Regions from separate parts of the Rahnella sp. ATs2 genome, predicted to be linked through region 3. Evidence: predicted binding sites of a transcription regulator. Region 3 holds the regulator's gene; each other region holds the start of a gene.

The links. Region 3 encodes CRP, which controls carbon source genes, mostly activating them, when cyclic AMP is high. Its sites were predicted from a motif close to ATGTGANNNNNNTCACAT; they were not measured.
Region 1: ACJY2G_RS22505 (PTS sugar transporter subunit IIC) is a predicted target of CRP. The motif match lies at 3,878-3,895, and genes of this name have one in related genera.
Region 2: rhaS (rhamnose ABC transporter substrate-binding protein) is a predicted target of CRP. The motif match lies at 988-1,005, and genes of this name have one in related genera.

Annotation. Positions count from the first base shown of each region.
Region 1 is NZ_JBLYPL010000027.1:34,813-41,099, reverse strand. Features, by position in the region: gene ACJY2G_RS22515 (nucleobase:cation symporter-2 family protein) at 1-952, opposite strand, end outside; gene gltS (sodium/glutamate symporter) at 1,193-2,404, shown strand; gene ACJY2G_RS22505 (PTS sugar transporter subunit IIC) at 2,459-3,778, opposite strand; gene recG (ATP-dependent DNA helicase RecG) at 4,009-6,090, opposite strand; gene trmH (tRNA (guanosine(18)-2'-O)-methyltransferase TrmH) at 6,087-6,287, opposite strand, start outside.
Region 2 is NZ_JBLYPL010000003.1:276,909-283,195, forward strand. Features, by position in the region: gene rhaS (HTH-type transcriptional activator RhaS) at 1-756, opposite strand, end outside; gene rhaS (rhamnose ABC transporter substrate-binding protein) at 1,168-2,160, shown strand; gene ACJY2G_RS04395 (sugar ABC transporter ATP-binding protein) at 2,228-3,742, shown strand; gene ACJY2G_RS04400 (ABC transporter permease) at 3,739-4,752, shown strand; gene ACJY2G_RS04405 (ABC transporter permease) at 4,809-5,771, shown strand; gene panE (2-dehydropantoate 2-reductase) at 5,944-6,287, shown strand, end outside.
Region 3 is NZ_JBLYPL010000013.1:17,899-24,185, forward strand. Features, by position in the region: gene ACJY2G_RS15235 (LysR substrate-binding domain-containing protein) at 111-1,022, shown strand; gene ACJY2G_RS15240 (OsmC family protein) at 1,024-1,431, opposite strand; gene crp (cAMP-activated global transcriptional regulator CRP) at 1,794-2,426, shown strand; gene ACJY2G_RS15250 (YccS/YhfK family putative transporter) at 2,488-4,563, shown strand; gene argD (bifunctional acetylornithine/succinyldiaminopimelate transaminase) at 5,203-6,287, opposite strand, start outside.

The DNA of each region.
Region 1 (6,287 bases), on a different contig from region 3:
CGTTTGCCAGAACACCGCCTTTGATGCGCTTCATATAGAGCGGGCCGCTGACCGGCTGCTCCGAAACGTCTGAGGTCGCGGTAATATCACCGATAGTTTCCAGCGACGTGACCATGAAAATCAGCATCAGCGGGATCAGCAGATTCCAGTCGAAGCCCAGACCGTAATACAGCGGCGTCGGTAAGGTTATCCAGTTTGTCTGTGTGGCTGGCGCGACGGAGGGCAACATCCCCATCATCCAGGCTGCCAGATAACCCACGGCCATGGCGATCACCAGAGATGCCACGCGCAGATAAGGGTTGCGCTGACGGTTCAGCAGAACAATCACCACCAGCACCACGGCAGCCAGCAACAGATTTTTTGGCGCGCCGAAAGTGTGATCACTCATGGCGGAGTAACCGCCGCCAATAGACGTCAGTCCGACCTGAATCAGTGACAGCCCGATAATCATCACCACGATGCCGGAAACCAGCGGCGTAATGATGCGGCGTGCGAGATGCAGGAAACGGGAAAGAATAATTTCAGTACAGGAAGCCAGCATCAGGGTGCCGAACAGCGCCGCCATCATGGTCGGGACATCGGCACCGCCATTTTTCAGCGCCATTCCGCCCATGATAAGCGGTGCCACAAAGTTAAAGCTGGTGCCCTGAATGGAGAGTAAACCTGAACCGACAGGCCCCCAGGTTTTAATCTGCAAAATGGAAGCGAGGCCAGAGGCGAACAGCGACATGCTGATGATGTGCTGTGTATCCTGCGCGGGTAAACCCAGGGCCTGGCAAATCAGCAATGCCGGTGTGATTACCGCAACAAACATCGCCAGCAAATGCTGACAGGCGGCAAATAACGTCTGAGGAAGTGGCGGACGATCTTCGAGGCGGTAAATCAGTTCACTTTTTTGCTGGCGTGAGAGGTCAGATGGCTGTGTTTCTTGTTCTGCGGTTTGCGAACTCATGTTGTGGCATTCCAATAAGCGGCAAAGCGGGCATTTTTATTGAAATTACCGACAAAAGCAATCGTTTGCTATCGGCAATTTTTGATGGGTAGTTTGGGTTAGGGGGAGATTTACGATCTGTTTTTCTTGCTTATCGCAGCTTTAATGACTTCTAATTCAGCCTCTGGGGAAATGATACTTAAATGAGATGTTTATAACTCAATAATATTTTTGGATATTTTTTTAAAATGGAGTTTTTCAATGATTCAACTCGACACCTACGGCACGCTCGTTGCCGCCACGTTGGTACTCCTTTTAGGACGAAAATGCGTCCAGTCGGTCAAATTTCTAAAGAAATACACTATTCCTGAGCCCGTTGCCGGCGGGTTACTGGTCGCTTTGCTGTTGCTGATTGCCAATCAGATGTTCGGATTGGAAATCGGCTTTGATATGTCCCTGAAAGAGCCCCTGATGCTGGCGTTCTTTGCGACAATTGGTTTGAATGCCAATCTTTCCAGCTTGCGTGCAGGCGGCAAATCTTTATTTCTTCTGGTCTTTGTCGTGATCGGCCTGTTACTGATGCAAAACGCCATCGGTATCGGGATGGCGAAAATGCTGGGGCTTGATCCGCTGATGGGGCTGCTGGCCGGTTCGATTACACTTTCTGGCGGTCACGGAACAGGTGCGGCGTGGAGCAAGCTGTTTATCGAACGTTATGGCTTTGAAAACGCGACGGAAGTTGCAATGGCCTGCGCGACCTTCGGCCTGGTGTTAGGTGGAATTATCGGCGGTCCCGTGGCGCGTTATCTGGTCAGCCATTCTTCAACACCAAACGGCACACCGGAAGATGCCGTCGATCCCAGCGCATTTGAAAAACCGACCATCGGGCGGATGATCACCCCGCTGGTGATGGTGGAAACGATCGCGCTGATCGCGATATGTCTGATGGCTGGAACTTACTTTGCCAGCCTGCTTCAGGGGTCTGCCTTCGAAATTCCGACATTTGTCTGTGTTCTGTTCGTGGGTGTGATCCTGAGCAACGTCATGGCGTGGCTCGGTTTTTATCGTGTTTTCGACCGGGCCGTTTCAGTACTGGGTAATGTCAGCCTGTCGTTGTTCCTGGCGATGGCACTGATGAGCCTGAAGCTTTGGGAAATGGCGTCACTGGCTTTGCCGATGATGGCAATCCTCATCGTACAGACCATCGCGATGGCGCTTTACGCGATTTTCGTAACGTATCGCGTAATGGGCAAAAACTATGATGCCGCGGTACTGGCAGCCGGACATTGCGGCTTCGGGCTGGGTGCAACGCCGACGGCGATTGCAAATATGCAGGCGATCACCAACCAGTTTGGTCCTTCGCATCTGGCCTTCCTGGTTGTGCCGATGGTCGGTGCATTCTTCATTGATATTGCGAATGCGATCGTCATTAAACTGTATCTGATGCTGCCAATATTTCCGGCTTTCAGTTAAAAAACAGGCACAGAAGTTTCGCTTCTGTGCCTGCCTTTCCTCCTGATTTATCGCTTACTGTGCTGCCTTTTCCGTAAACACCTCTTCCGCTTCAGCGGCTTTCTCCTGCGCCATCAGCTGTTTTTCATAAACCTTGAAAAACGGATAGTAAATCACCATCGAAAGCGCCATCAGCATGACGACCAGAATCGACACTTTGAAATCCCAGCCCATTGCCCAGGCTGCGCCAATCGGCGCCGGAGATGTCCAGGGAACCAGTGAAATCATATGCGGCAGAAGATCGGTTTTAACCGCAGTGTAGGCAATGACGGCATTCACCATCGGTGCCAGAAGGAAGGGGATGAAAAATACCGGGTTCATAACAATTGGCGTGCCGAAGATCACCGGCTCATTGATGTTAAAGCAGCTGGGAACCAGACTGAGTTTGCCCATTGTGCGCAGATGCGCCGACTTGCTGCGACAAAACAGCAACACCAGCCCGATGGTTGCGCCGGAGCCGCCGATAACGATCAGGAAATTCCAGAAAGCCTCGGTCATGATGTGCGTCATCGGTAAACCTGCGGCGAGATCTGTCTGATTCAGGCCAAGGTTGGTTAACCAGAAAGCCTGCAACATGCCGGAAACGATGGCTGAACCGTGAATGCCGGCAAACCACAGCAGGTGGCAAATCAGCACGGCGAGAAGTACCGCGGGCAGTGAGTCAGCGGCGGAAATCAGCGGCTCGAACAGCGCCATAATCGCCTGTGGTAACAGCATGTCGAAACCTGACTGCACCAGCAAACTCAAAGGGAAAAGCGTCACCACCACCGCAATAATCGGGATCAGCAAATCGAATGAATGCTTAATGTTTGAAGGAACCTGTTCAGGTAAGCGTATGCCGATATTGTATTTTTTCAGCAGCCGCGTCAGCTCAGTCACATAAATCGCCACCAGAATGGCGGTAAATATGCCCACGCCACCCAACGCGACGGTCGACATTTTCTCATCAACCTGCGGCGCAGCAACCAGCAGAAAAGACATCAGCGCCAGCATCGCCGTCATAAACGGGTCAAGTTTGTAACTTCTTGCCAGATTGTAGGCAATCGATGCCGCGATGTAGATCGACATAATCCCCATCGTCATATTGAACGGCGTCAAAATTTGTACTTCATATTTAGCCGAAAGCGCCAGCCAGCTCCTGGCGAAACCCCACGAAGATTCAGGCGAGAATGGCGGGTGGACAAAAACCAGTAAAAATGAGCCGACAATCATAAACGGCATTGCTGAAATGAAGCCGTCACGTACTGCCATGACGTGCCGTTGTGAGGAAAGCCGGGCAGCAAAAGGGCTGATCTTTAGTTCTATAAAGTTAAAGAGTGACTGGCTGATGCTCATAATAATATTGGCCTTATGTTGAAGAGTTCAGACACGGTTGCCTTGATTATCATCAGTGTAGTGGCGGGGTGTGAAACCGGTTACCGACTTTGCCCCACTCTGTGAAGGTCATCAAATAACCAACGAAGAAAGCGGTTCAGCTGCGGTTACATTAAAATTTGCATGAATGTGAAGGCGCAAAACATCATTTTTAATAATGTTTCGACGATAAGAGAGAATGGAGAAGGGGATCAGGCGTTGGTGTATCTGACTCTTTCCGGCAGCCAGCGTTCTATCAATGCTTTGGCGTGATCCGGGAACTGCTGTTGCAGATAGCGCGCTATACGTTGTACGTCGGGGATCATTGCCTGGTCGCGTAACAGGTCCGCGACTTTAAACTCTGCACTGCCGGTCTGGCGTGTACCCAGTAATTCGCCCGGTCCGCGGATCTCTAAATCCTGCTGGGCAATGACAAAACCATCGTTACTGTCACGCAGTACCTGCAAACGTTTCTGCGCAGTTTTGCTCAGCGGCGTTTTGTAGAGCAGAACACAGTGAGAAGCCACGGCGCCGCGCCCGACGCGTCCGCGCAGCTGGTGTAACTGCGCCAGCCCTAAACGCTCCGGGTTTTCGATAATCATCAGGCTGGCGTTTGGCACGTCAACGCCGACTTCAATAACGGTCGTCGCCACCAGAAGTTGCACTTCGCCTTGTTTAAACGCCTGCATGACGGCCTGTTTTTCCTGCGCTTTCATGCGGCCATGCACCAGGCCGATATTGAGCGCTGGCAGGGCCTCTTTCAGTCCTTCCCAGGTGGCTTCGGCTGCCTGAGCCTCGAGCATTTCTGATTCTTCGATCAGCGTACATACCCAATAAGCCTGACGATTTTCCTGCTCGCAGGCACTTTTGACGCGGCTGATAATATCACTGCGGCGGGTATCGGGGATCGCGACGGTTGTCACCGGCGTACGGCCTGGCGGCAGTTCGTCGATCACTGACGTATCAAGATCCGCATAGGCAGTCATGGCCAGAGTTCGCGGGATAGGCGTCGCCGTCATGATCAGCTGATGCGGATGGAATCCTTGTTGCAGGCCTTTCTCCCACAGCGCCAGACGCTGGTGTACACCAAACCGGTGCTGTTCATCAATGATGACCAGAGAAAGTGACGAGAACAAAACCTGCTCCTGGAAGATGGCATGCGTGCCCACCACCATTGAAACCTGACCGCTGGCAATCGCGTCTTGCTGCGCCTGCCGGGCTTTACCTTTTTGTTTTCCTGCCAGCCAGCCGACCTGAATTCCTAGCGGTTCAAACCACTGACGGAAATTATTGGCATGTTGTTCGGCCAGCAATTCTGTCGGTGCCATTAATCCGACCTGTTGCCCCTGAGCGATAGCGCAGAGTGCCGCGAGAGCGGCCACCAGCGTCTTGCCTGAACCCACATCGCCCTGAACCAGACGCATCATCGGGTAGCTTTTCGCTAAATCCTGCTCGATTTCAGCCACCACGCGCTGCTGCGCACCTGTCGGGCTGAAAGGAAGAGAAGCGAGGAACTGTTTTTTCAGGCGATCGTCATGGTGCAACGGCAGTGCTTTATAACTTTGTGTACCGGCGCGAACGGCCAGCATACTGAGATTATGCGCCACCAGTTCTTCCATAATCAGGCGTCGCTGAGCAGGATGATGACCTTTCTCAAGATCGGCGAGCTGGATGTCTGGCGGCGGGCGATGCAGTAAATGCAGCGCCTGAGGAAGCGGGATCAGCGAACGGCTTAATTCTTTCGGCAATAATTCGGCGATAGGTACGGTATCGAGTAATTCTAAAGCCTGATCGGTCAGCTTACGCAATGTTGCCTGGCGAATACCTTCCGTTGTCGGATAAACCGGCGTGAGCGATTCCTGCAAAACCACTTCACTGTTTTCACCCTGAATGCGGTATTCCGGATGGATAATTTCTGCGCCGATGGTGCCGCGTTTAATTTCGCCATACGCGGTGACACGACGGCCTGCGGCCAGACTGTTTTTCATCGCGGCGTTAAAATTGAAGAACCGCAACGTCACCATGCCAGTGCCATCGCTTATCTGACAGGTCAGCATTCTGCGGCGGCCAAAACTGATATCACTGCGCAGCACTTCGCCTTCTATGGTTGCGAAAATGCCAGGCTGTAAATCATTGATGGTGTAAAGGCGGGTGCGATCTTCATAACGCAAAGGAAGGTGAAGCAGTAAATCCTGAATAGTTTCAAGGCCTAGTTTAGCGAGTTTATCTGCCTGACTGGCTCCGACGCCGGAAAGCGACGTCAGCGGGATGGCGTCGAGCAGGCGGCCTTTCATCTTTTTTTAACCGTCATTTGCATCGCAGACCACCATTCGTCATCGGCAACAATCTGGCCGTGATCGTCAATGAAAGGGCGTGGAAGTTTCTTGCGCTTCGCCACATTCGACAGCACCGGATAGCCACCTTCAAACAGCAATCGCTGCTGCTCTTTCTCGCTCAGCAGGCTGGTTTCGCGGCGATACAGACCGGCATT
Region 2 (6,287 bases), on a different contig from region 3:
GCTGTCGCAAAAACCGCAGTTATGAGCGATCTCGGTAATCGGGCTGTCGCTGAAACGCAGCATATTGCGCGCATTAAGCAGGCGCAGACGGTTGAGATAATTGAGTGGCGTGCAGCCGGTTTGCTGTTTCATCTGCCGGTGCAAGGTGCGCAGCGACATCGAGAACTGCGCGGCCAGCTGCGGCCAGTCGATTTCTTCGTCGTAATGTTCGTTCATCCAGTCCAGCAAATTATTCAGGTCACCGCCCTGCCCGCGATAACCCACGTCGCGGCTGCCTTTACGCAGCAATAGCAGGAGTTGCATAAAGTACAGCTCCTGCTGCGCCTGATTTTCCGGTGACAGGCTGAAGGGCTTACGCGCGAGCAGGTCAATCAGGGTTTTGGCCTGAGTTATCTGATTCGGACTGATGCGCCAGTGCGCCGGATAAATTCCGTCCACTTCCTGCGGTAACAAATCGCTGACGCCATTCAGGAAACGAAACGCATTCGGGCTGCGGTACAGCACGTTGGTCAGATGCAGATTGTCGGTATCTTCATAAAGATGGTGGTCGCTGTGACGGACAAAACAGACACTGCCGGCACTGAGGATCAGCGGCTGGTCGTTGAAAACGTGCGTGCCGGTACCCTGCTCGACCAGCACAATTTCATTGAAATCCTGATGATGATGTTCGGGAAACGTTTCCTGCGGATAACGGGGTTCAATGGCGACCGGAAAATCCCCTGAGGAAAAATACTCACTACTGCGTAGCACGGTCATTTCCGACTCCTTATTAACATTATCGTAATATCTTAGTCGTCACCGGCGCGGCTATAAGGCTGAAACTGTGATCCGCCAGCCGCTTTTGAACAAAACATTTCCCTCCTTACGAAATCCTGCGCCATCCGCCGTACCGCGTGGCTTTACACCTTATTTAAGTACGGACTTCAGAGACCGGTAAGGTGTGGTTTTCTGACCGTTTGGTATGACCGAAACAAAATTGTTATCAAATTGTGAGGTTGTTCGCTTAAACCTTTGCATCTTTGCCATAGTTGGCGCTGAACTGGCACTCGCGGAAAGGTCAGTCTGAAGGCAACCTCCTAGAGTCGTGATCATGCGCCTGGCGCGTCGGCAACTTTTCGTCGTTAAACTTTTTGCAGATTTATGCGAATAGCATGCGGAGTACCAACAATGAAATTAAAACACGTACTGAGCCTTACCCTGATGGCGAGCAGCATCCTGCTGGCAGGCGCGGCATCGGCAGAAGTCAAAATTGCGCTGGTAGCGAAATCGCTGGGCAACGGTTTTTTTGAGGCGGCTAACGTCGGTGCGCAGCAGGCAGCCAAAGAACTGGGGGACGTTAAGGTAATTTATACCGGCCCGACCACCACCACCGCCGAAGCGCAGATTGAAGTGCTGAACGGCCTGATCGCGCAGGGCGTCGATGCCATTGCCGTCTCCGCAAACGACCCTGATGCGCTGGTGCCGGTACTGAAAAAAGCCATGCAGCGCGGGATTAAAGTGGTGTCGTGGGATTCCGGCGTTGCTAAAGATGGCCGTCAGATCCACCTCAATCCTTCCAATAATGCGCTGATCGGCGAAACTAACGTCAAACTGGCCGCCGATGCGCTGAAAGCCCTGAACGTGGAAAAAGGCGATGTGGCAATCCTCAGCGCCACGCCAACCTCGACTAACCAGAATCTGTGGATCGCAGAGATGAAAAAGGTGCTGGCGAAATACCCTTCGGTGAATCTGGTGACCGTCGCTTATGGTGATGATCTGTCAGATAAAAGCTACCGTGAAACCATCGGATTGCTGAAATCCTACCCGGATCTGAAAGTGATTATTTCTCCGTCTTCCGTCGGTATCGTGGCGGCGGCACAGGCGGTGAAAGATCAGGGCAAAATCGGCAAGGTTTACGTAACCGGCCTGGGTTTGCCGTCTGAAATGGCGGGTGCGGTGAAATCCGGGGCAACGAAAAGTTTCGCCATCTGGAACCCGATCGATCTGGGCTACGCCGCGACTTATCTGGCGGACGATTTAGTCAAAGGCACCGCCACCAAAACCGAAGCCAGCATGGGCCGTTTAGGCAAAGTGAAACTGGATGCTGACGGCAGCGGCGCGATGGCAGAACCGTTTGTCTACGACGCCAGTAACATCGACAAATTCTCCAAAATCTTCTGATCCTGAATGCGGCTCATCGTGATGCGGTGAGCCGTTTTGTTGTGCTTAGCCAGACAGGGGAACTGAAATGACAGACTCAACGACGCCGCTTTTATCATTAAAAGGCATCAGCAAAGTCTTTCCGGGTGTCAGGGCGTTAAATAACGTTCACGTGGATTTGTATCCGGGAAAAGTAACCGCCCTGATTGGCGAAAACGGCGCGGGAAAATCGACGCTGGTGAAAGTCATGACCGGCATTTATCAGCCGGAAGAAGGCGAACTGCGTTATAAAGCTATTCCAATCAAACTGCCGAATCCCGAATCCGCGCACAAAGTTGGCATTACCGCCATTCATCAGGAAACCGTGCTGTTCGACGAGCTATCCGTCACCGAGAATATTTTTGTCGGCCATTACATCTATCGCGGGCTGTTTAAACGCCTGAACTGGCCGGCAATGCATCAGCAGGCACGCGATATTCTGACGCGTCTGGAAGTGAACATTGACCCGCACGCCATCCTGAAAGACCTGAGTATCGCGCAGCGTCATATGGTGGCGATTGCCCGTGCGCTGTCGTTTGATGCCCAGGTGGTTATTCTCGACGAACCGACCGCCGCGCTGTCGCAGCATGAAATCGTTGAGTTTTATCAGATTGTTGAACGCTTGAAACGCGAGGGTAAAGCTATCCTGTTTATTTCGCACAAGTTCGACGAGATTTTCTCCATTTCCGATTACTACACGGTTTTGCGTGATGGCAGTTATGTCGGTTCCGGCAAAATCAGCGACATCAGCGAACAGCAGATGGTGACCATGATGGTCGGTCGCGAAGTGAGTCAGGCTTACCCGAAAGTGAACTGCGAGCCGGGTGACACCGTGCTCGAGGTGCAAAACCTCAGCCATCCGACCGAGTTTGCAGGCATTAACTTCTCTCTGCGCAAAGGCGAAATTCTCGGCTTTTACGGGCTGGTCGGAGCTGGCAGAACCGAGCTGATGCAGGCGCTGTTTGGCGTCACACAGCCCGGCGGCGGAAAAATTCTGATCAATGGCAAAGAACAACATTTCTCCCGCCCTTCCCAGGCTATCCGCGCAGGGATTGTGTACGTGCCGGAAGAGCGCCAGAAACAAGGCGCGATTATTGATCTGCCCATCAGTCAGAACATCAGCCTGCCGCAGCTCAGTCAGCTGAATCCGCGTGGGGTGCTCAACGACAAAAAAGAGTGGGCGCTGGCGGATGATTACGCCCGACGTTTGCAGGTAAAAGCGTCCAGCTGGAAACAGGCGGTGGGTACGCTTTCCGGCGGTAATCAGCAAAAAGTGGTGATAGCCAAATGGCTGGCGACCAAACCGGACATCATCATTCTCGATGAGCCTACTAAAGGTATAGATATCGGTTCCAAAGCGGCGGTGCATCAGTTTATGTCTGAACTGGTCGGGCGCGGGCTGGCGGTGATTATGGTGTCATCTGAATTACCGGAAGTGATGGGCATGGCCGATCGCATCATTGTGATGCATGAAGGGCTGATGGTGGCGGAATTTAACGCCGGTGAAGCCAGCGCAGAAATGATTGTCAGTGCCGCCAGCGGCGCGGGCAAGGAGGCAGCATGATCAAGAACCTGCTGAAATATCGCGAGCTGTTGCTGGCGGTGGTGATAGTGCTGATGGTGCTTGGCGTTGGCGCGCGTTCACCGGAATTTGTTGGTGCCGGAAACCTGCTTGAGATGTTTAACGATACCTCGATCCTGATCATCCTCGCCCTCGGACAGATGATGGTGCTGCTGACCAAAGGGATCGACTTATCGATGGCCGCCAATCTGGCGCTGACCGGCATGATCGTCGCGCTGATTAACTTCCATCATCCCGATATTCCGGTGTGGTCGCTGGTTGTGCTGGCGACAGTTCTCGGACTGGTGATGGGCGCGATTAACGGCCTGCTGGTGTGGAAAGTCGGCATTCCGCCGATTGTGGTCACGCTTGGCACCATGAGCATTTATCGCGGCATTATCTTTCTGCTTTCCAACGGCGGCTGGATCAACGCTCACCAGATGAGCCCGCAATTCCTCAGCCTGCCACGTGCCACTTTTATCGGCCTGCCGCTGCTCGGCTGGTGTGCGATTGCGGCACTGATTCTGGTGGCCTATTTCCTGCGTTACAGCCGCACCGGACGCGCTTTGTATACCGCAGGCGGCAACGCCACGGCAGCGTATTACACCGGCATTAACGCCGGTAAAATGCAGTTCGTCAGCTTCTGCCTTTCCGGCGCGCTGGCCGGTTTCTGCGGCTATCTGTGGATTTCACGCTTCGCTGTCGCTTACGTCGATGTTGCTAACGGCTTTGAATTACAGATTGTCGCGGCGTGCGTCATCGGCGGGATCAGCACCATGGGCGGCATCGGCTCGGTGGTCGGCTGCCTGCTCGGCGCGCTGTTCCTCGGCGTCATCAACAATGCCCTGCCGGTGATTGAAGTGTCGCCGTTCTGGCAGATGGCGATTTCCGGTGGCGTGATTGTGATAGCCGTCATCCTCAACGAACGCGCCAATAAACGTAAGGGGCGGCTGATCCTGCGCCATTCTCCTGCCGTCCAGCCTGTGCGAACTGAAACCGGAGCAAGATCATGAGTAAGACCTTAACTTCGCGCAACACGCCGCATTCAACTGCCGGAGAAAAATCCACCATGTCCGTCACGCCGTTTTTCCGCCGCCTGATGTGCTGGGAAGGATTTTTGCTGCTGGTAACGCTGCTGGTGTTTGTGGTGAATGCGTTCGCTTCGCCGTATTTCCTCAACATCTGGAATCTGTCGGACGCGACGTTTAACTTCACCGAAAAAGCCATCATCGTGCTGCCGATGGCAATGCTGATTATCGCCCGTGAAATCGACCTGTCGGTCGCCTCCACCATGGCGCTCAGTTCCACCGTGATGGGATTCTGCGCGCAGGCCGGTTTGCCGACACCCGCGCTGGTGGGCGTCGGGCTGAGCGTGGGATTGTTATGTGGCCTGATCAACGGGCTGCTGGTGACGCGGCTGAATCTGTCGTCAATCGTAATTACTATCGGCACCATGAGCCTGTTCCGTGGCATCACGTATGTGCTGCTCGGCGATCAGTCGCTGAATAAATATCCCGCCAGTTTTGCATGGTTCGGTCAGGGATATGTCTGGGGGCCGCTGTCGTTTGAATTCGCCCTGTTCCTGGTACTCGGCGCAGTGTTTTATTTCCTGCTGCATAAAACCAACTTTGGCCGCCGTACGTATGCCATCGGCAACAATCCGGTCGCGGCGTGGTATTCCGGGATTAACGTGAAACGCCACAACCTGACGCTGTTCGTGCTGGTCGGTGTAATGTCCGGACTGGCGGCAGTGCTGCTGACGTCGCGCCTCGGCAGTACGCGTCCGACGCTGGCACTCGGCTGGGAACTGAGCGTGATCACCATGGCAGTGCTCGGCGGCGTCAGCGTGCTCGGCGGATCCGGCAGCATGACCGGCGTGATCATCGCCGCGTTCCTGATGGGCCTGCTGACCTTTGGACTCAGCCTGCTGAATGTGCCGGGGATTGTGATGTCGGTGATTGTCGGCGCGATGCTGATCGTGGTGATTTCATTGCCGGTGTTGTACCGCAAGGTGCTGGCGCGGGGAAAATGACTGTCTGGCTCTCCGTCTCCGGGCGGAGAGCCAGTTTTTTTTACCGCCCTGTCCTCCGACAATAACCCCACAGGATTTATTTCTCCTTGCAATACTTGCTTCCCGCCGCCCTCCTCCCGTAGTTTAAAACCAAATGTCTGTTTCTGAATGTCTTGAACAATGGGGAAAACATATGCGAATTTTAGTTGTGGGTGCTGGTGCGACCGGCGGGTATTTCGGGGCACGTCTGGCGCAGGCCGGGCAGGATGTGACGTTTCTTTTACGTGAAAAACGCGCGCTTGCGGTTGAGCAAAACGGGCTGACTGTTCACAGTCCGCACGGTGATTTCCATTTCCAGCCTAATGTCTTACAGGCCTCGCAGCTCACCGGTCCCTATGACCTGATTTTACTGACCGTGAAAAGCTTCGGGCTGGAAGCGGCGATGAAAGACATCGCACCGGTTGTCGGTGAAAATACCATGGTGATGCCGGTTCTTAACGGCATGAAGCACATGGAGACGCTGAGTCAGCGTTTCGG
Region 3 (6,287 bases):
AACTGAATAACAACATATTATTTTTCGCGATCCTGACGCTATCAGCTTTACAGCGTGACCATAAGATGCAATTTTTGGGCGGGTGATGCTTTTTACTGATAGGGATCGTGATGCGCTATTTGCCGAAATTGCAGCAACTGAAGGTATTCCAGCAGGTTATCCGCAGCGGCAGTATTCGCGGCGCGGCGCGGGCGTTGAATCAGTCACAACCGGCGGTCAGCAGAACATTGCGTGAACTGGAACAAACGCTCGATACGCAGCTGATCGTGCGTGGCAATCAGGGGATGACGCTGACCGAAACGGGGCGGGCATTTGCACAGCGTATGCAATTTATCCTCGAAGAGCTTGAGCGCGCCGCCGATGAAATTCGCCAGATCGAACAATATTCGCAGGGCTCCGTCGCCATTGGATTTTCATCGCTGCTGGCGCTGACGGTTTTTCCCGGACTGGCAGGAGAATTTAAGACGCAGTTTCCGCAGTCCAAACTGCTGATCAAAGAAGGGCAACTTTCCACGTTATTACCTGCACTGCGCGAAGGGAAACTGGATTTCGCGGTCGGTACCGCCGGGCCGGGATTTCCGCTGGAAGATCTGGTACGTGAGCCACTGTTCAGCGCACCTTTCTGCGTTATCGCCCGGCGTGGACATCCGCTGGCAGGCTCCACAACTCTGGAGGAATTACAGGATGCGCGCTGGCTGTTGCCCGAAACGGATATGGGGTATTACCAGCAAATCAGGGTATCGATGGGAGGATTTCATCAGCCGGCAGCGGAAATGCCGGTGCATACAGATTCGGTGGTGTGCGGGCTAAATATGGTGTTGCAGTCTGATTATCTGACCATTGTGGCGCGGGCGATGAAAGCGCCGTTCGGATTGCAGGACAGGCTGAGTGTGCTCAATATCGATACCCTGCCGCAGGCGGAATATTGCGTGCTTTACTCGCAAAAATCGCCGCTGACGTTTGCCGCGCGGCGATTTTTGGATTTATTGCGCAGCCAGTGCCACGCGTATGACTGGTCGTAACTTATTCGACGCTGATCACTTCAAAGCTGTGCGTGATGGTCGCCGCTTTGCCGAGCATCAGGGACACAGAGCAGTACTTTTCCGCAGACAGGCTAACGGCACGTTCGACAATCTTATCGGTGAGATCTTTACCGGTGACGATAAAATGCAGATTGATGTGCGTGAACAGGCGCGGCGCTTCTTCGCGGCGTTGTGAGGTCAGCTTGACTTCACAATCACGCACGTCATTACGGCCTTTTTGCAAAATAGACACCACATCAATCGCGCTGCAACCGCCTGCGGACATCAGCAGCATTTCCATCGGGCTGGGTGCTTTATCGCCCGCATTACCATCCATAGAAATCTGGTGGCCTGACGCTGACTCGCCTAAAAACGTCAGCCCTTCTACCCATTTTACGCGTGCGTGCATGAACTATTCTCCCGGTGAATAAACTCGTCGAATTCCGCTCCCAGAGTACCCTTTCACCTAAAATCTGGCAACGTAACCCGATCGCCATCATGCTGAAGCGAGACAACAGAAGACAGCATTGCAAACCTGTGCTACAAACAAAGCCGAAACATACTTTCCAGTGAATTGCGGTGACGGTTTTCGCGGTTTAAGAACAGAACCCACGGTGATAACGGCAATAATCAGGCTGTTTCACTCCGACACCCGCTTGCAGCATTTCTGGGGAGTTATATGCTGAAAGGGCGCTTTTTTTATGAAGTGCCGTACAGGGAACTCTGAGCCCTGTGATTTTGGGCAGCGATAACAACAGAGGATAATAGCAAATGGTTCTCGGCAAGCCACAAACAGACCCGACTCTTGAATGGTTCCTGTCTCACTGTCATATACATAAGTATCCTTCTAAAAGTACGCTGATTCACCAGGGTGAAAAAGCCGAAACGCTTTACTACATCGTGAAAGGGTCAGTTGCTGTCCTTATCAAGGATGAAGAAGGCAAAGAAATGATACTGTCCTACCTTAACCAAGGTGACTTCATCGGCGAGCTGGGACTCTTCGAAGAAGGTCAGGAACGTAGTGCGTGGGTTCGTGCAAAAACTGCCTGTGAAGTGGCTGAAATTTCTTATAAAAAATTCCGCCAGCTGATTCAGGTTAACCCGGATATTCTGATGCGTCTTTCCGCGCAGATGGCAAACCGTCTGCAAGTGACGTCAGAGAAAGTCGGCAACCTGGCCTTCCTCGACGTAACAGGGCGTATCGCTCAAACTCTCCTTAATCTGGCTAAACAGCCTGATGCGATGACCCATCCGGACGGGATGCAAATCAAGATCACCCGTCAGGAAATCGGCCAAATCGTCGGTTGTTCACGTGAAACAGTCGGACGTATTCTCAAAATGCTTGAAGATCAAAGTCTGATCTCGGCACACGGTAAAACGATTGTCGTTTACGGCACACGTTAATCCCTTAAAAATCGGCGCGGCAGAATACTGTCGCGCCTTTTTTATGGGCTAAGCTTTATCCATGACGCTATGGCGAAGACTGTTTTACCATCCGGAAGTTAACTACGCGCTGCGCCAGACGCTGGTGTTGTGCCTGCCCGTTGGTATCTGCTGGTTGTTCGGCAATCTGCAAATGGGGCTGCTGTTCTCTCTTTGTCCTGCCTGCTGCAACGTCGCGGGCCTCGATACTCCGCATAAACGCTTTTTCAAACGCCTGATAATTGGCGGAACGCTCTTTGCCGTGAGCAGCATTCTGTTGCAAGTGATGCTGGAAAGCTGGCACATTCCCCTGCCGCTCATCATGTTGTCGCTGGCATTACTGCTTGGCGTGACCGGCGAAATCAGCCCGTTGCATGCGCGGCTGTTGCCCGGCGCGCTGGTGGCGACCATCTTTACACTGAGTATGGTCGGCGTTCGCCCGATATGGCAGGCGCCGGTGCTTTTCGCCGCCGGTACGGCCTGGTACGGATTATTTAACTGGGCGTGGTTTCGCATATCGGAAGAACAGCCGATGCGCGAAACGCTCAGCCAGCTCTATCTGCAACTCGCGGATTACTTCGAAGCTAAATACAGCCTGCTGACGCAACACACCGATCCTGAAACCGCGTTACCCCCGTTGCTGACGCGCCAGCAGCAGGTCATCGACCTGATTGCCCTGCTCTATCAGCAACTGCACATGCTGCCGCAACACGGCCATCATCATCACCATAAAAGACTGTTTCAGCGTTTTCAGGTCGCGCTTGATTTGCAGGAGCACATCACGGTGAGCCTGCATCAGCCGGAAGAAGTGCAGAAGCTGGTGGAAGAAAGCCACGCCGAAGCGGTTATCCGCCGTAATGCGCAGGTGATTTCCGCCCGTCTGCGGGTCATCGCCGACGACATTCTTTATCACCGTTTATCCGCGCGGTTTACGATGGCCAACGAGCTGGCCGCGCTGGAGAAAATCGCCGCGCGCAATCCTGAGAACCCGGTCGGCCAGTTTTGCTACTACCACTTCAGCCGCATTGCACGCCTGCTGCGGACACAGCGCCCGTTGTACAAACGTGACCTGATGAACACTCAGCCGCGTTTACCCTTCTGGCCTGCGCTGAAAAGCTATCTTTCCTTCAAATCTGTCGCCCTGCGCAATGCCGCCCGTCTGGGGATCATTCTGGCGATTGGCAGCAGCCTGGGGCTGTTCTTTAATCTGCCCAAGCCCTACTGGATTTTGCTGACCATCATGCTGGTCAGCCAGAACGGTTATAACGCCACGCGCGTGCGTATCCAGCACCGTGCGCTGGGCACGCTGGCCGGATTGCTGATTGCCGCCGGATTGCTGAAGCTGGAATTACCCGAAGGCATCACGCTGATGTGTATGCTGATCGTCACGCTGGTGTCGTATACCGTGCTGCGTAAAAACTACGGGCTGGCGATGGTCGGCATGACCGTGACGGCGGTATATACCCTGCAACTGCTGGCGATGAACGGCGTGCATTTTCTGGTACCGCGGCTGGTGGATACGCTGATCGGCTGCGCCCTGGCGTTCGGCGGCACCATCTGGCTGTGGCCGCAATGGCAAAGCGGATTACTGCGCCAGAATGCGCACCAGGCGCTGGAAACCTTTCAGGATGCTATCCGCTTACTGCTTGAGGAAAATCCGGATACCTCGAAGCTTGCCTACACCCGCATGCAGGTCAATCAGGCGCACAACAAGCTTTTCACGTCACTGAATCAGGCCATGCAGGAGCCCGGCTTTAACTCGCATTATCTGGCGGATATGCGCCTGTGGGTGACGCACAGCCAGTTCATTGTCGAGCACATCAACGCAATGACCATTCTCGCCCGCGAGCATTACATGCTGCCGGAGAAACTGGCGACGGAGTATTTACAGACCTGTGAAATTGCGTTGCAAAGTTGTCAGCAGCGACTGCTTTATGACGGGCCGGGCAATGAGAACACGCTGATCAATGCACCGGAACTGCATCCTGATATGCCCCTGACCGAGATGGAACGCCACCTGCGGCGTGTGATTTCACATCTCAGCGTGATGCATACTATTTCGTCACTGGCGTGGAAGCAGAGGCCACATCATGGGATCTGGTTGACGCGGAAGGCGTGAAGGGGAATGCCCCTTTCAAATCCCCGTTTTACTGGCTTGCAGCCAGACTGCTTTTTAAAGCTAATCGGAGAATATTTCGGTTTCTCAAGTACGGGGATCACTTAACGCGCTGCGCCGAAACCGCCCAAAGGAAGAAAGTGCTTTTCCTCCTTTGGATTCCTCCTCGCTTTTTCAACACGCGCTCCGCTCGCTGGCTATGTTTCAGCAACCGCTGCGACAGGCTGGAAATCTTGCCGCTGCGCGGTTCCCTCTCCCGGTCCTGAAGCCCTGGGTCTTCAGGCCGCTCCGTTCGGCAAGATTTCTGAATCGCCCGCAGGATCTCAAATTCAACGGCAGACTGTTTTTTATCTTTTAGATAAGTTGATTGGCGTGCTCAAAAATGGCACCGAATGAACGGTTCGAGACCAGAGGCTCGAAGCCTGAAATTCGGGAATCGCTTAGCGATGACATTTTGCGCCACCCACGAATGCACCAGCACATGTCCGTCATGCCTGCGGCAGCGCGCAGTAAAAAAGCGAGGGGAGTGCAGAGGGGAAAAGCCTTTCCCCTCTGCTCGGTTTCGGCGCACAAGGCCTTGTGATAACCGTTATTGAAAAACCGAAATTTACTCAGTCAGTTGCAAAGATAGGGCCGTGGGGCTCACCCCCCACAAACTTTCCCCACCGCTTTCTCAAACCTTTCCATCCCCTCTTCAATATCCGCGAAGTCGATAACAAGCGAGGGCGCAAACCGCATGACGTTCGGTCCGGCGACCAGCATCATCAGGCCGAATTCGGCGGCGGCGGCATGGAATTCGCCTGCACGATTTTTAAACGCGTCGGAAAGCTCAGCGCCAATCAGCAAACCCTGACCGCGGAACTCGCTGAAGATGTGATATTTCTGATTGATGGCCTCCAGCGCGCTGATAAATTTCTCGCGACGCTCGTTGATACCGGCCAGCACGTCTGGCGTATTGATGATATCCAGTGCGGCTTCAGCGACGGCGCAGGCCAGCGGGTTACCGCCGTAAGTGGTGCCGTGTTTGCCCGGTTCCATCACCGAGGCCACTTCTTCGGTTGCCAGCATGGCGGAAACCGGGAAGCCGCCGCCCAGCGCTTTGGCGGTGGTCAGGATATCCGGCGTCACGCCGTAATGCATATAGCTGAACAACTTACCGCTGCGCCCCATGCCGCTTTGTACTTCGTCCAGTACCAGCAGCGCATTATGTTTATCGCAAAGCTCGCGCAGCCCTTGCAGGAACTCTTTAGTGGCCGGAGTGACTCCGCCTTCACCCTGAACGGGTTCGACAACGATCGCACAGGTGTGATCGTCGATGACCGCTTTTACCGCGTCCAGATCGTTAAACGGCACGTGGACAATGTCAGCCGGTTTCGGGCCGAAGCCGTCGGAATATTTTGGCTGACCGCCGACAGAAACGGTAAACAATGTGCGGCCATGGAAAGCGTTATGGAAAGCAATGATCTTACTTTTGTACGGGCTGTGGCGATGGGAAGCGTAATAACGCGCCAGTTTAAAAGCAGCTTCATTGGCTTCAGCGCCGGAGTTGGCAAAAAATACGCGGTCTGCAAAGGTCGCGTCGATCAGCTTCTGAGCCAGTCGCAGCGCGGGTTCGTTGGTAAACACGTTGCTGACATGCCACAGGGTTTCGCCCTGTTCGTGTAACGCTTTTACCAGTGCCGGATGGCAATGCCCGAGCGCCGTCACCGCGATACCACCGGCGAAAT